2 linked regions of the Sphaerisporangium krabiense genome follow. The protein of the gene in region 2 interacts with the protein of the main gene of each other region in a pairwise test. Links are inferred from orthologs where the notes say so. Each region holds a gene or a part of one and is shown on either strand. Other genes may lie near its edges. The genes, in order: BJ981_RS09810 and BJ981_RS00935.

Region 1 (7,426 bases), 2.1 Mb from region 2 along the record:
CTGAGCGGTGTACCCGCCAGTGGCCGGATGGCGATGCCGGGGTAGCCTCTGCTGGTCGCCTGGAACATCCCGACGCACCGCGAGGCGGCGATCAGGTCCACGGCGACGCTGAGGGTGGCCTCGCAGCCGATCTTCGGGACGAATCCCGCCTTGGCGCAGGCATCGGAGAAATGCTCTCGATGTCCGACCTCGATCATGACCGGCAGCGACCACTCCTCGCCGGCCAGGTCGGCCAGCTCGATCTCCTGGTGCGCGGCCAGCGGATGGTTCTCGGCCACGGCGACGAAGATCGGCTCCCACGCGACCGGGGCGTATCCGACGCCGGCGGGCGGTGTGAGAGGGAGACCGGGGTAGTCGGCGAGGGTCGCCAGTTCGAGCCGCTGCGAACGCAGGAGGCTCGGCAGGACGTCCATCGCCTCCTCCGTCCGCATGCTCACTTCGGCGTCGGGCAGAAGTTCCCGGAGGGTGCCGATGATGTGCAGGGCGAGGTGACTGGACATGCACCCCACCCGCACGACCCTCCGGCCGGCGAACCTCATTCCGTCGCGCCGCAGTTCCTCGAACGCGGGCAGCAGGGAGCGAGACCGGGCCAGCACCCACTCGCCGAGTGGCGTGGCCGTGGCTCCCTCGCGCCCGCGCTCGAAGAGCGGGCTGCCGAACATCGACTCGATGCGCCGAAGCTGAGCCGCCAGGGACGGCTGGGAGGTCTTCAGCGCGGCAGCGGCCTTGGAGATGCTCCCGTGGTCCGCGATGGCGCAGACCGCACGCAGATGACGCACTTCTAGATCCACGAAATGAGCTTAATAAGTAAAGAAACTTTAGAGTAGACCCAATAATGGCTCGTCAGCCGTAGTGGTCCCCGAGCGGAGCGGGGACGGCGGCTCACCGAGGGGCGACGCGACGAGGCGCGCCGCGCCCCTCACACGCACGTCCGCGAACGCCCCGCCAAAGCCGGACAAGGGGCTCATGCCGTCACGCGGGCCCCAAGAGCACCCGGGTGGCTCCCGGCCCGAACTTCCGCACCGCGAGGTGCCGCCCCGAACTTTCGGGGCCGAAGAACTTTCGGGGCGGCCCGGCCGCAGGATCGGGGGCGGCGCGGGGCGAACCGGTCGCGGCACGGGTACGTTTCAGGGCCATGGGACATCGAGTGCTGGCCGTACTGCTCCTGGTGGCGGGCTTCGTCGTGCTGGCCCCCGGCACCGCGTGCGCCTGTAGTTGCGCCACCCTGAAGCCGGCCGACCAGATGCGGCTCTCCGCCGCCGTCTTCACCGGGACGGTCGTGGCCTCACGGCAGGTCAAGGGGGACCCGGCCGGCCCCACACCGCCGATCGTCTACACGTTCCGCCCCGACCAGGTCTACAAGGGGGAGCCGGTCACCGAGGTGCAGGTGGCGTCCAACGCCGAGAGCCCCGCGTGCGGCTACCAGTTCACCACCGGGGGCCGGTACCTCGTCTTCGCCTCCGCGGAGAAGACGGGCATGCTGCAGCCCGACCCCGGCGTGCCCCTGCACACCGGGCTGTGCCTGGGCAACCGCCAGGTCGGCCTGGGCGCCGCTCCGGTGCGCGCCGGGGAGCCCGTCGTGAACGGCGAACCGATCGACGCCGAGCTGATCGACGCCCTCGGCGCGCCCGAGCCACCCTCCGTCGCCCCCTCGGCGCCGCCGAACGCCGCCCCCGCCTCGCCCGCCGCCTCCACCGGCGCGAGCGCGCCCACATGGATCATCGTCGCCGCGGCCGTCGCGGGCGCCGCAGTGGTCGTCGCCGGCTGGCGCCTGCTGACCCGGCGCAGGGGCGACTGACCCGGAGACGCGAACGCCTGCCCCCGCGCGCGAGGGCAGGCGTTCTTCGTCCGCGTCAGCGGCGCTTGGTCTTGCCCCGGGAGGGCGACTCCCGAAAGCCGGACACGAGACCAAAGGTGATCAGCGCTACGACGGCGAGCGCCAAGGCGACGAGAATGGTCTTGATCATTAGCAGGCTCCGCGATTCAGTGACATAGCGTAGTCACAGGTGACTATTCGCATTGTCTCCGGTGGTGTCTCCGATAAACGCGCCTTCCTCCACCGGCGTCACCGCCCGCCGTGCGATCGGCAGGCCGATCACCATCGTGAGCCCGCCGCCGGGCGTCTCCTCGGGCACGAGAGAGCCGCCCATCGCCTCGGCCAGCCCCCGGGACAGCGCGAGGCCGAGCCCCACCCCCGTGTGGTTGTCGCGGTCGCCCATGCGCTGGAAGGGCATGAAGACCCGGTCATGGTCCTCGGCGGGAATCCCCGGGCCCCGGTCGATGACGCGGACCTCCACCTGGCCGCCGTGCGCGCTCGCGGTGACGAGCACCTTGGCGTCCGGGGGGCTGTAGCGGACGGCGTTGCCCATGACGTTGACCAGGATCCGCTCCAGCAGCGCCGGGTCGGCGTCCACCTCGGGCAGGCCGGCCGGGATGTCCCGCGCCACGCGGTCCCCGGCCGGGCCGAGGTCGTCGATCGCCAGGGGCACGATCTCGGACATCGCGGTCGGCTCGGCACTGAGCCCGAGCACCCCCGCCTGCAGGCGGCTCATGTCGAGCAGGTTGGCCACCAGCCGGTCGAGCTTGGCCAGCGACTCGTCCGCCGTGGCGAGCAGCTCGCCCCGGTCCTCCTCGCTCCAGGCGACGTCCGTGCTGCGCAGGCTCTCGACGGCCGCCTTGGCCGAGGCCAGCGGTGTGCGCAGGTCGTGGCTGACGGCGGCGAGCAGGGCCGTGCGCATCTTGTCCGCCTCGGCCAGCGGCCTGGCCAGCTCGGCCGCCTCGCGCAGCCGCTCCTGGCGCAGCGCGATGGCCGCCTCGGCGGCGAACGCCTCGAGGACCCTGCGGTCGGAGGCGTCCAGCAGCCGTCCGTTCACCGCGAGCACGAGGTTCTCGTCGATGGTCACGTCGGTGTCCGCGGCCGAAGGGGCCGGGCACGGCGCGGCGCCTGCTATGCCGACGATGCGCCACGCCTCCGGCTCGGAGTAGTCGTCCGGGCTGGGATCGCCCACGCGCTCCAGCAGCGTCACCGACGACAGGCCGAACGTCTCGCGCAGCCGGGCGAGCAGGGACGGCAGCGCCGCCTCGCCGCGCAGCACGTGCCCGGCCAGGGTGGACAACACCTCGGCGTCCGCGCTCGCCCGCGCCGACTCCCGGGTGCGCCGCGCCGCCAGGTCCACGACGGCGCTGACCATCACCGCCACGAGGACGTACACGCCGAGCGCGAGCAGGTTCTCCGGCTGGGAGATCGTGAATCGGTTCACCGGCGGGGTGAAGAAGTAGTTGAGCAGCAGGAACCCGGCCACGGCCGCGGTCACCGCGGGCCACATGCCGCCCACCAGCGCGACGCAGACGACCGTGAACAGGAACAGCAGGATCTCGCTCGGCAGCGCCAGTTCGCCCCGGAACGGCAGCAGCGCGACGGTGAGCAGGGGCGGGATCACCACGGCCATGGCCCAGCCCGCGATCCTGCGGGTGCCGGTCAGCGCCGCCCTGCGCATCGGGCGCCGTCCCTTGCTGACCTCCGGGTGGGTGACCATGTGGACGTCGATGGCCCCGGACAGGACGGTGGTCGTGGCGCCGACCCCGCGCGCGAACAGCGAGGCGATCCGCCCCCGGCGTGAGGCGCCGAGCACGAGCTGGGTGGCGTTGACCCCGCGCGCGAAGTCCACCAGCGCCTGCGGGATGTCGTCCCCGATGACCTGGTGGTAGGTGCCGCCGAGGCTCTCCACGAGCGTGCGCTGCCGCAGCAGGTTCGCCGGGTCGGCCCCGTTCAGCCCGTCGGAGCGGGTGACGTGGACGGCCAGCAGGTCGGCGCCCTTCGTCCTGGCCGCGATCCTGGCCGCGCGCCGGATCAGCGTGTCGCCCTCGGGCCCGCCGGTCACCGCGACGACGACGCGCTCGCGGGCCTCCCAGGTGCCCGAGATGCCGTGGGCGGCGCGGTAGCTGTCGAGCTGCTCGTCGACCTTCCCCGCCACCCACAGCAGCGCCAGCTCGCGCAGCGCGGTCAGGTTGCCGACCCGGAAGTAGTTCGACAGCGCGGCGTCGATCTTCTCCGGGGGATAGATGTTGCCGTGGGCCATGCGGCGGCGCAGCGCCTCGGGCGCCATGTCCACGACCTCCACCTGGTCCGCCCTCCGCACGACCTCGTCCGGTACGGTCTCGCGCTGCTGCACCCCGGTGATCTGCTGGACGACGTCGTTCAGCGACTCCAGGTGCTGGATGTTGACGGTGGAGACCACGTCGATCCCGGCGTCGAGGATCTCCTCGATGTCCTGCCACCGCTTGGCGTTGCGCGAGCCCGGCACGTTGGTGTGCGCCAGCTCGTCGATCAGCGCCAGCTTCGGGGCCCGGGCGATCACCGCGTCGGTGTCGAGCTCGGTGAAGCTCGCCCCCCGGTAGACGACGGTCCTGCGGGGGACGGTCTCCAGCCCTTCCAGGAGGTCGGCGGTGCGGCGCCGGCCGTAGGTCTCGGCGAATCCGACCACGACGTCGGTTCCCCGCTCGCGGCGGCGATGGCCCTCGCCGAGCATGGCGAAGGTCTTGCCGACGCCGGGCGCCGCGCCGAGATAGATCCGCAGCCGGCCGCGGACCGGGTTCATCGGCCCATCCCTTCCTTTTCTTTATGCGCCTCTATCCGGTCTACCCCCTGGGCTCACCCCTTCGCCCGGTCGAGGGCCAGGTTGAGCCGGAGGACGTTCACCGCCGGCTCGCCCATGAAGCCGAGCGCGCGGCCCGTGGTGTTCTCTCTGATCAGCGCCTTCACCGCGTCCGGCGTCATGCCGCGCTCCCGCGCGACCCTCGGCGCCTGGAGGTCGGCGTAGGCCACCGAGATGTGCGGGTCCAGGCCGGACCCGCTCGCGGTGACCGCGTCCGGGGGCACCACCGCCCTCGCCGTGCCCCGGACCGCGATCGTGCGCCCGGCGGCGTAGTCCTCGCCGGGCTTGCCGCACTCGACCTTCACTCCCCGGTACTCGGCGGCGAAGGGGGCGGCGGGGCACGCCTGGTTGACGCTGACCGCGCGGGTGGGCGTCCCGACGGCCGGGAAGACCTTCAGCACCGCGCCCACCCCGTCGGGCGTGCAGTACGGCCGGGCGCCGCTGACGCCCTCCAGCGCGCCGACCGCCGCGCTACGGGCGCACACCTGGGTGAGCAGGCTCTGCTTGCCCGTGTCGGGGTTCCCCTCGGCGTCCTTGGCCCCGGGCACCGGCAGGGTGTCCACGATGTTCTCGGGCCCAAGATTACTGGCACCGCTGGAGGTCGGGTCGTAGCCGGCGCCGGCCGCCGAAGGACGGCTCTGGAAGTACTTCTTGACGGGGCCGCCGTCCGCGTCGGTGAAGTACTGCCCGATGACGCCGCTGCCGACGTCCTTGCCGTCCTTCTGGACCATCGAGCCGTTGGCCCTGCCGGTGAACAGCCCCTGGGCCACCCCGGTTACGACCAGCGGGTAGATCACGCCGGTGACCAGGGTGAGGACGAGCAGCGCGCGCAGCGCGGCGAGGTGCTGACGGATCCAGCTTGGCAGACGTTCCATTACGACATCCCCGGAAGGAGGTGGACGAACAGGTCGATGACCTTGATCCCGACGAACGGGACGACGATGCCGCCCAGGCCGTACAGATAGATGTTGCGGCTGAGCAGCTTGGCGGCCGTGGACGGCCGGTACCGCACGCCGCGCAGCGCCAAGGGGATCAGCGCGACGATGACGACGGCGTTGAAGACGACCGCGGAGAGGATCGCCGACTGCGGGCTCGCCAGGCGCATGACGTTGAGCGCGTCCAGGCCCGGATAGACCGCGGCGAACATCGCCGGGATGATCGCGAAGTACTTGGCGATGTCGTTGGCGATCGAGAACGTGGTCAGCGCGCCGCGCGTGATCAGGAGCTGCTTGCCGATCTCCACGATCTCGATGAGCTTGGTCGGGTTGGAGTCCAGGTCCACCATGTTCCCGGCCTCCTTGGCGGCGGTGGTGCCCGTGTTCATCGCCACGCCGACGTCCGCCTGCGCGAGCGCCGGGGCGTCGTTGGTGCCGTCGCCGGTCATCGCGACCAGCCGTCCGCCCTCCTGCTCCCGCCGGATCAGCGCCAGCTTGTCCTCGGGCGTGGCCTCGGCGAGGAAGTCGTCCACGCCGGCCTCCTCGGCGATGGCGCGCGCCGTCAGCGGGTTGTCCCCGGTGATCATCACGGTGCGGATGCCCATGCGGCGCATCTCGTCGAACCGCTCGCGCATGCCCTGCTTGACGACGTCCTTCAGGTGGATGACGCCGAGCACGCGCGCCTTGCCGTCCACGACCTCCCCCACGACCAGCGGGGTGCCGCCGGAGGCCGAGATGCCGTCCACCAGGTGGCCGACCTCGTCGGTGGGGTGGCCCCCGTTGTCGCGCACCCACTTCATGACCGCCGTGGCCGCGCCCTTGCGCACCTGGCGGCCGTCCACGTCGACGCCCGACATGCGGGTCTGGGCGGTGAAGGGGATCCACGCCGCGTGGAGCAGCTCTCCGGGCTCGCGTTCCCGCAGGCCGTACGCCTGCTTGGCGAAGACCACGATCGAACGGCCCTCGGGGGTCTCGTCGGCGAGGCTGGCGAGCTGGGCGGCGGCGGCGAGGTCCGCGGCCGGGACGCCCGGGGCGGGCGCGAAGTCCGACGCCTGCCGGTTGCCGAGCGTGATCGTGCCGGTCTTGTCCAGCAGCAGGGTGCCGACGTCGCCCGCCGCCTCCACCGCGCGCCCGCTCATCGCCAGCACGTTGCGCTGCACCAGGCGGTCCATGCCGGCGATGCCGATCGCCGACAGCAGCGCGCCGATCGTCGTCGGGATCAGGCACACCAGCAGCGAGACCAGCACGATGCCCGTGACGCCGTCGCCGGTCAGCGCGAGGGAGTCGGGGATGCCGGGGTTCACGGCCTTGGAGTAGACGGCCAGCGGCTGCATGGTGGCGGTGGCGACCAGGAAGATGATCGTCAGCGCGGCCAGCAGGATGTTGAGCGCGATCTCGTTGGGGGTCTTCTGCCGGTTCGCGCCCTCGACCAGCGCGATCATGCGGTCGATGAAGCTCTCGCCGGGCTTCTGCGTGATCTGGACGACGATGCGGTCCGACAGCACCTTCGTGCCGCCGGTGACGGCCGAGCGGTCGCCGCCGGACTCGCGGATCACCGGCGCGGACTCGCCCGTGATGGCCGACTCGTCCACGCTGGCGATGCCCTCGACGACGTCGCCGTCCCCGGGGATGACCTGCCCGGCCTCGACGACCACGTGGTCGCCCTGCCGCAGTTCGGTGGCGCCCACGCTCTCCTCGGCCGGTGCGGTCTGGCCGGGGCTCCAGCCGGCGAGCCTGCGCGCCGTCGTGTCGCGCTTGGCGGCGCGCAGCGTGGCGGCCTGCGCCTTGCCGCGGCCCTCGGCCACGGCCTCGGCCAGGTTGGCGAAGACGACGGTG
Region 2 (3,399 bases):
CTCCGGCGCGGTGTTCCTGGCCCTGGTGCCGTTCACGCTGCTGCTCGTCCTGGTCCAGACCTCCTTCGGCCCGCTGAACGACCTGGACGAGAGCGTCGCCCGCGACCTGCACGCCTTCGCGGTCGGCCGGCCCGGCTGGGTGACGGCCCTGCAGATCTGGACGCACGTCTTCGCCCCCGAGGTCTGGCGCGTGGTCGTCGGCCTGGCCGCGATCTACCTGGTGTGGCGGCGCGCGCCGCGGCTCGCCGCGTGGGCGGTCACCACGATCACCGTCGGCGGGCTGCTCGGGCTGGCGCTGAAGGTGATCGTCGCGCGCGCCCGTCCGCACCTGCCCGACCCCGTGGCGATCGCGCCGGGCGCGTCGTTCCCGTCCGGCCACGCCCTCAACGCCACCCTGGGCGCGGGGGTGATGGTCCTGCTGATCCTGCCCATGCTGCGCGGCAGGCAGCGGACGATCGCCTGGGCCGTCGCCGGGGTGATCGTCGCCGGCGTCGCCTACACGCGGGTCGCCCTCGGCGTGCACTGGGTCAGCGACGTGACGGCGGGCATCGTGCTCGGCGTGGCGGTGATCGCCGCCACGACCGCGGCCTTCGAGACATGGCGTCGTGAGATCGGCCGCCGCCCCGCCGCGCCGCACCGCGAGGGCGTGGAACCGGAGGCCAAGGAAGAGATATCCCCGAAGGGAAGAGAGCATGGTCACGGAGGCTAGTCAGGTCAGGACGGCGGACGGCTCCCGGTGGTCCTCCACCGCGGCATGGGCCGCGCGCCTTCTCTTACTCCCGGTCGTGCTGATCGCGCTCGTCACCGACGGCGTCGGGTGGCTGATCACCAGGCCGCTGCACAGCGAGGTGGCGGGCGAGCTCGCGGTCAACCAGGGCCTGGAGCAGGACCGCACATCGCTGTTCAACACCCTCACGCACTACGGGTCCATGCTGTCGGACACGCCGGTGATCGTGGTGCTCACCGCGATCGCCGCGATCGCCTTCCGGCTGGTCTTCCACCGCTGGCGTGAATCGATCTTCATCATCCTCGCCGTGTGGTCGCAGTCGCTGGTGTTCCTGCAGGCCACCGTGTTCATCCAGCGGCCGCGCCCCCAGGTCCACCACCTGGACCCCGCGCCGCCGACCTCCAGCTTCCCCTCCGGCCACACCAGCGCCGCCGTCGGCTTCTACTGCGGCATGGCGCTGGTCCTGGCCCTGCACGCCCACCGTCACGCCCTGCTCAAGGCGCTGTGGTGGGGCCTCGGGCTCGCGGGCCCGCTCATCGTCGCCGTCTCGCGCCTGTACCGGGGCATGCACCACCTCACGGACGTGACGTGGGGCCTGGTGCTCGGGTTCGCCTGCCTGGCCGTCGTCGGCTACGCGATCCTCGGCACGCCGCTGTTCCCCGGCGGGCGAGGACGCGCGGTGGACACCCGGTAGGCCGGGGGCTCCGCGCGGCGCACGCCGCCCGCTCGGGCACGATTGGCTGAGGGGGAACGCCGCACCCTCCACCCAGAGGAGACTTCGGGGGAGCGGCTTGACTATGATCCTCACTCTGCCGAATTACTTCAGAGCGGGCGGCGTATGACCAAGATTCTCGTCGTTGACGACGAACCCCAGCTACTGCGGGCCCTGCGTATCAACCTCCTCGCGCGGCACTACGAGGTCGAGGTGGCCAGGGACGGCGGCACCGCGCTGCGCCAGGCCGCCGGGTGGCACCCCGACCTGGTCGTGCTGGACCTGGGCCTTCCCGACATCGACGGCGTGGACGTGATCCACGGGCTGCGGGGCTGGACCAAGGTGCCGATCATCGTGCTGTCCGGCAGGTCCGGCAGCGCCGACAAGGTGGACGCGCTGGACGCGGGCGCCGATGACTACGTGACCAAACCGTTCGGGATCGACGAGCTCCTCGCCAGGATCCGCGCCGTCACCCGGCGCGCGGCCACACAGGAGGAGGAACTGGCCGAGATCCCCGTCGGCGACCACGTCGTCGACCTGGTCGCCAAGACGGTCTCGGGCGGCGTACGGCTCACGCCCACCGAGTGGCACCTGCTGACGATCCTGCTGCGCAACCCGGGCAAGCTGATCAGCCAGCGCCGCCTGCTCACCGAGGTCTGGGGGAGCAACTACGTGAAGGAGACGCACTACCTGCGGCAGTACATGGTGCAGCTCCGGCGCAAGCTGGAGGCCGACCCCGCCCACCCGTGCCACCTGCTCACCGAGCCGGGAATGGGCTACCGCTTCCAGCCGTAGACGGGGCCGTGCCGGTCATCGGGGGACCGGCCTCCGCCGGGCTCAGGACGCCAGGACCAGCAGGTCGTCGCGCCGCACCGCCGGCAGCGAGAGGGTCTTGTACCCGACCTCCTCGAACAGCACCGTGATCCGGTCGGGATCGCGGCTCATCACCACACCCGCGCCCCACTCCTTGTGGACCACCTTGGCGTGCATCGGGAACGGCCCCTCCTCCGCCCGCCCGGCCGCCGGCGTGGACGCCGCGCCCGCCTGGCAGGTGTCGCAGTTGCCGCACGCCCGCTCGTACGGCTCGCCGAAGTACTCCAGCAGCGCCCGCCTGCGGCACCCCGTCGTCTCGGCGTAGCCGCGCATCATCTCGATCCTGGACTCGTCGACCCGCCGCCGCGTGTCGTCCAGCTCCACCGCCTCGGCCGCCGCGCGCTCCGGCGGCGGCCCGCCCGGCAGGGGCCGCAGGTCGCCGCGGTCGGTGAGCGTGACGGCCCCCACCCGCTCCAGCAGGTTGACCACGCCGGTCAGGCGCGAGGGCCCGATGTCCAGCAGCTCGCGCAGCTCCCGGGCGGGGACGGCGCCGCCGTGCTCGCCCACCAGCGTCGCCACGCGCAGCAGCAGCTCCTCGTCGGCCCGCCCTCCGGCGAAGAACCGGCGCACGCCGAGGTCCTCGGGCCGGTAGAACAGGACGGCTTCCGCGGGCTTCCCGTCCCGGCCCGCCCGGCCGATCTCCTGGTAGTAGGAGTCCGGCGAGTCCGGCGGATCGGAGTGCAGCACGTACCGGACGTCGGGCTTGTCGATGCCCATCCCGAACGCCGAGGTGGCGACGACGACGTCCACAGCGCCGTCGCGGAACATCCCGTGCACCCGGTGCCGGTCGGCGGGCTTCATCCCCGCGTGGTAGGCCTCGGCGCGCCGCCCGGCCTCGCGCAGCGCGCCCGCGTACTCCTCGGCCGCGCGCCGCGTCGCGACGTACACCAGGCCGAGGCCGGTGCGGGCGGCGGCGTCCTCGACGAGCGCGCGGCGCTTGTCCTCCTTGGTGACGAACCTGCGCACCTCCAGGTGGATGTTCGGCCGGTCGAAGCCGCGGACGATCACCTTCGCGCCGGACAGCCCGAGCGCATCGAGGATGTCGTCGCGCACCAGCGGCGCGGCCGTCGCGGTCAGCGCGACCACC

Evidence for each region.
Region 1: the proteins of BJ981_RS00935 (region 2) and BJ981_RS09810 interact in binary tests that used the Escherichia coli proteins (3 or more experiments, as listed by UniProt). The link is inferred for Sphaerisporangium krabiense from one-to-one orthologs.

Annotation. Positions count from the first base shown.
Region 1 is NZ_JACHBR010000001.1:2,271,726-2,279,151, forward strand. Bases 1,800-4,940 are described here. They hold BJ981_RS09810 (DUF4118 domain-containing protein), read right to left. Parts: upstream 4,599-4,940; coding sequence 2,001-4,598; downstream 1,800-2,000. Other genes in these bases: BJ981_RS09815 (potassium-transporting ATPase subunit C), read right to left, coding at 4,652-4,940. Also shown: BJ981_RS09800 (LysR family transcriptional regulator), read right to left, coding at 1-791; BJ981_RS09805 (hypothetical protein), read left to right, coding at 1,136-1,798; more of BJ981_RS09815, read right to left, coding at 4,941-5,530; potassium-transporting ATPase subunit KdpB, read right to left, coding at 5,530-7,426. UniProt on the Escherichia coli protein: Member of the two-component regulatory system KdpD/KdpE involved in the regulation of the kdp operon. KdpD may function as a membrane-associated protein kinase that phosphorylates KdpE in response to environmental signals.
Region 2 is NZ_JACHBR010000001.1:208,391-211,789, reverse strand. Bases 601-3,399 are described here. They hold BJ981_RS00935 (response regulator), read left to right. Parts: upstream 601-1,565; coding sequence 1,566-2,234; downstream 2,235-3,399. Other genes in these bases: BJ981_RS00930 (RecQ family ATP-dependent DNA helicase), read right to left, coding at 2,277-3,399; BJ981_RS00940 (phosphatase PAP2 family protein), read left to right, coding at 693-1,421; BJ981_RS00945 (phosphatase PAP2 family protein), read left to right, coding at 601-709. Outside these bases: more of BJ981_RS00945, read left to right, coding at 1-600. UniProt on the Escherichia coli protein: Member of the two-component regulatory system KdpD/KdpE involved in the regulation of the kdp operon.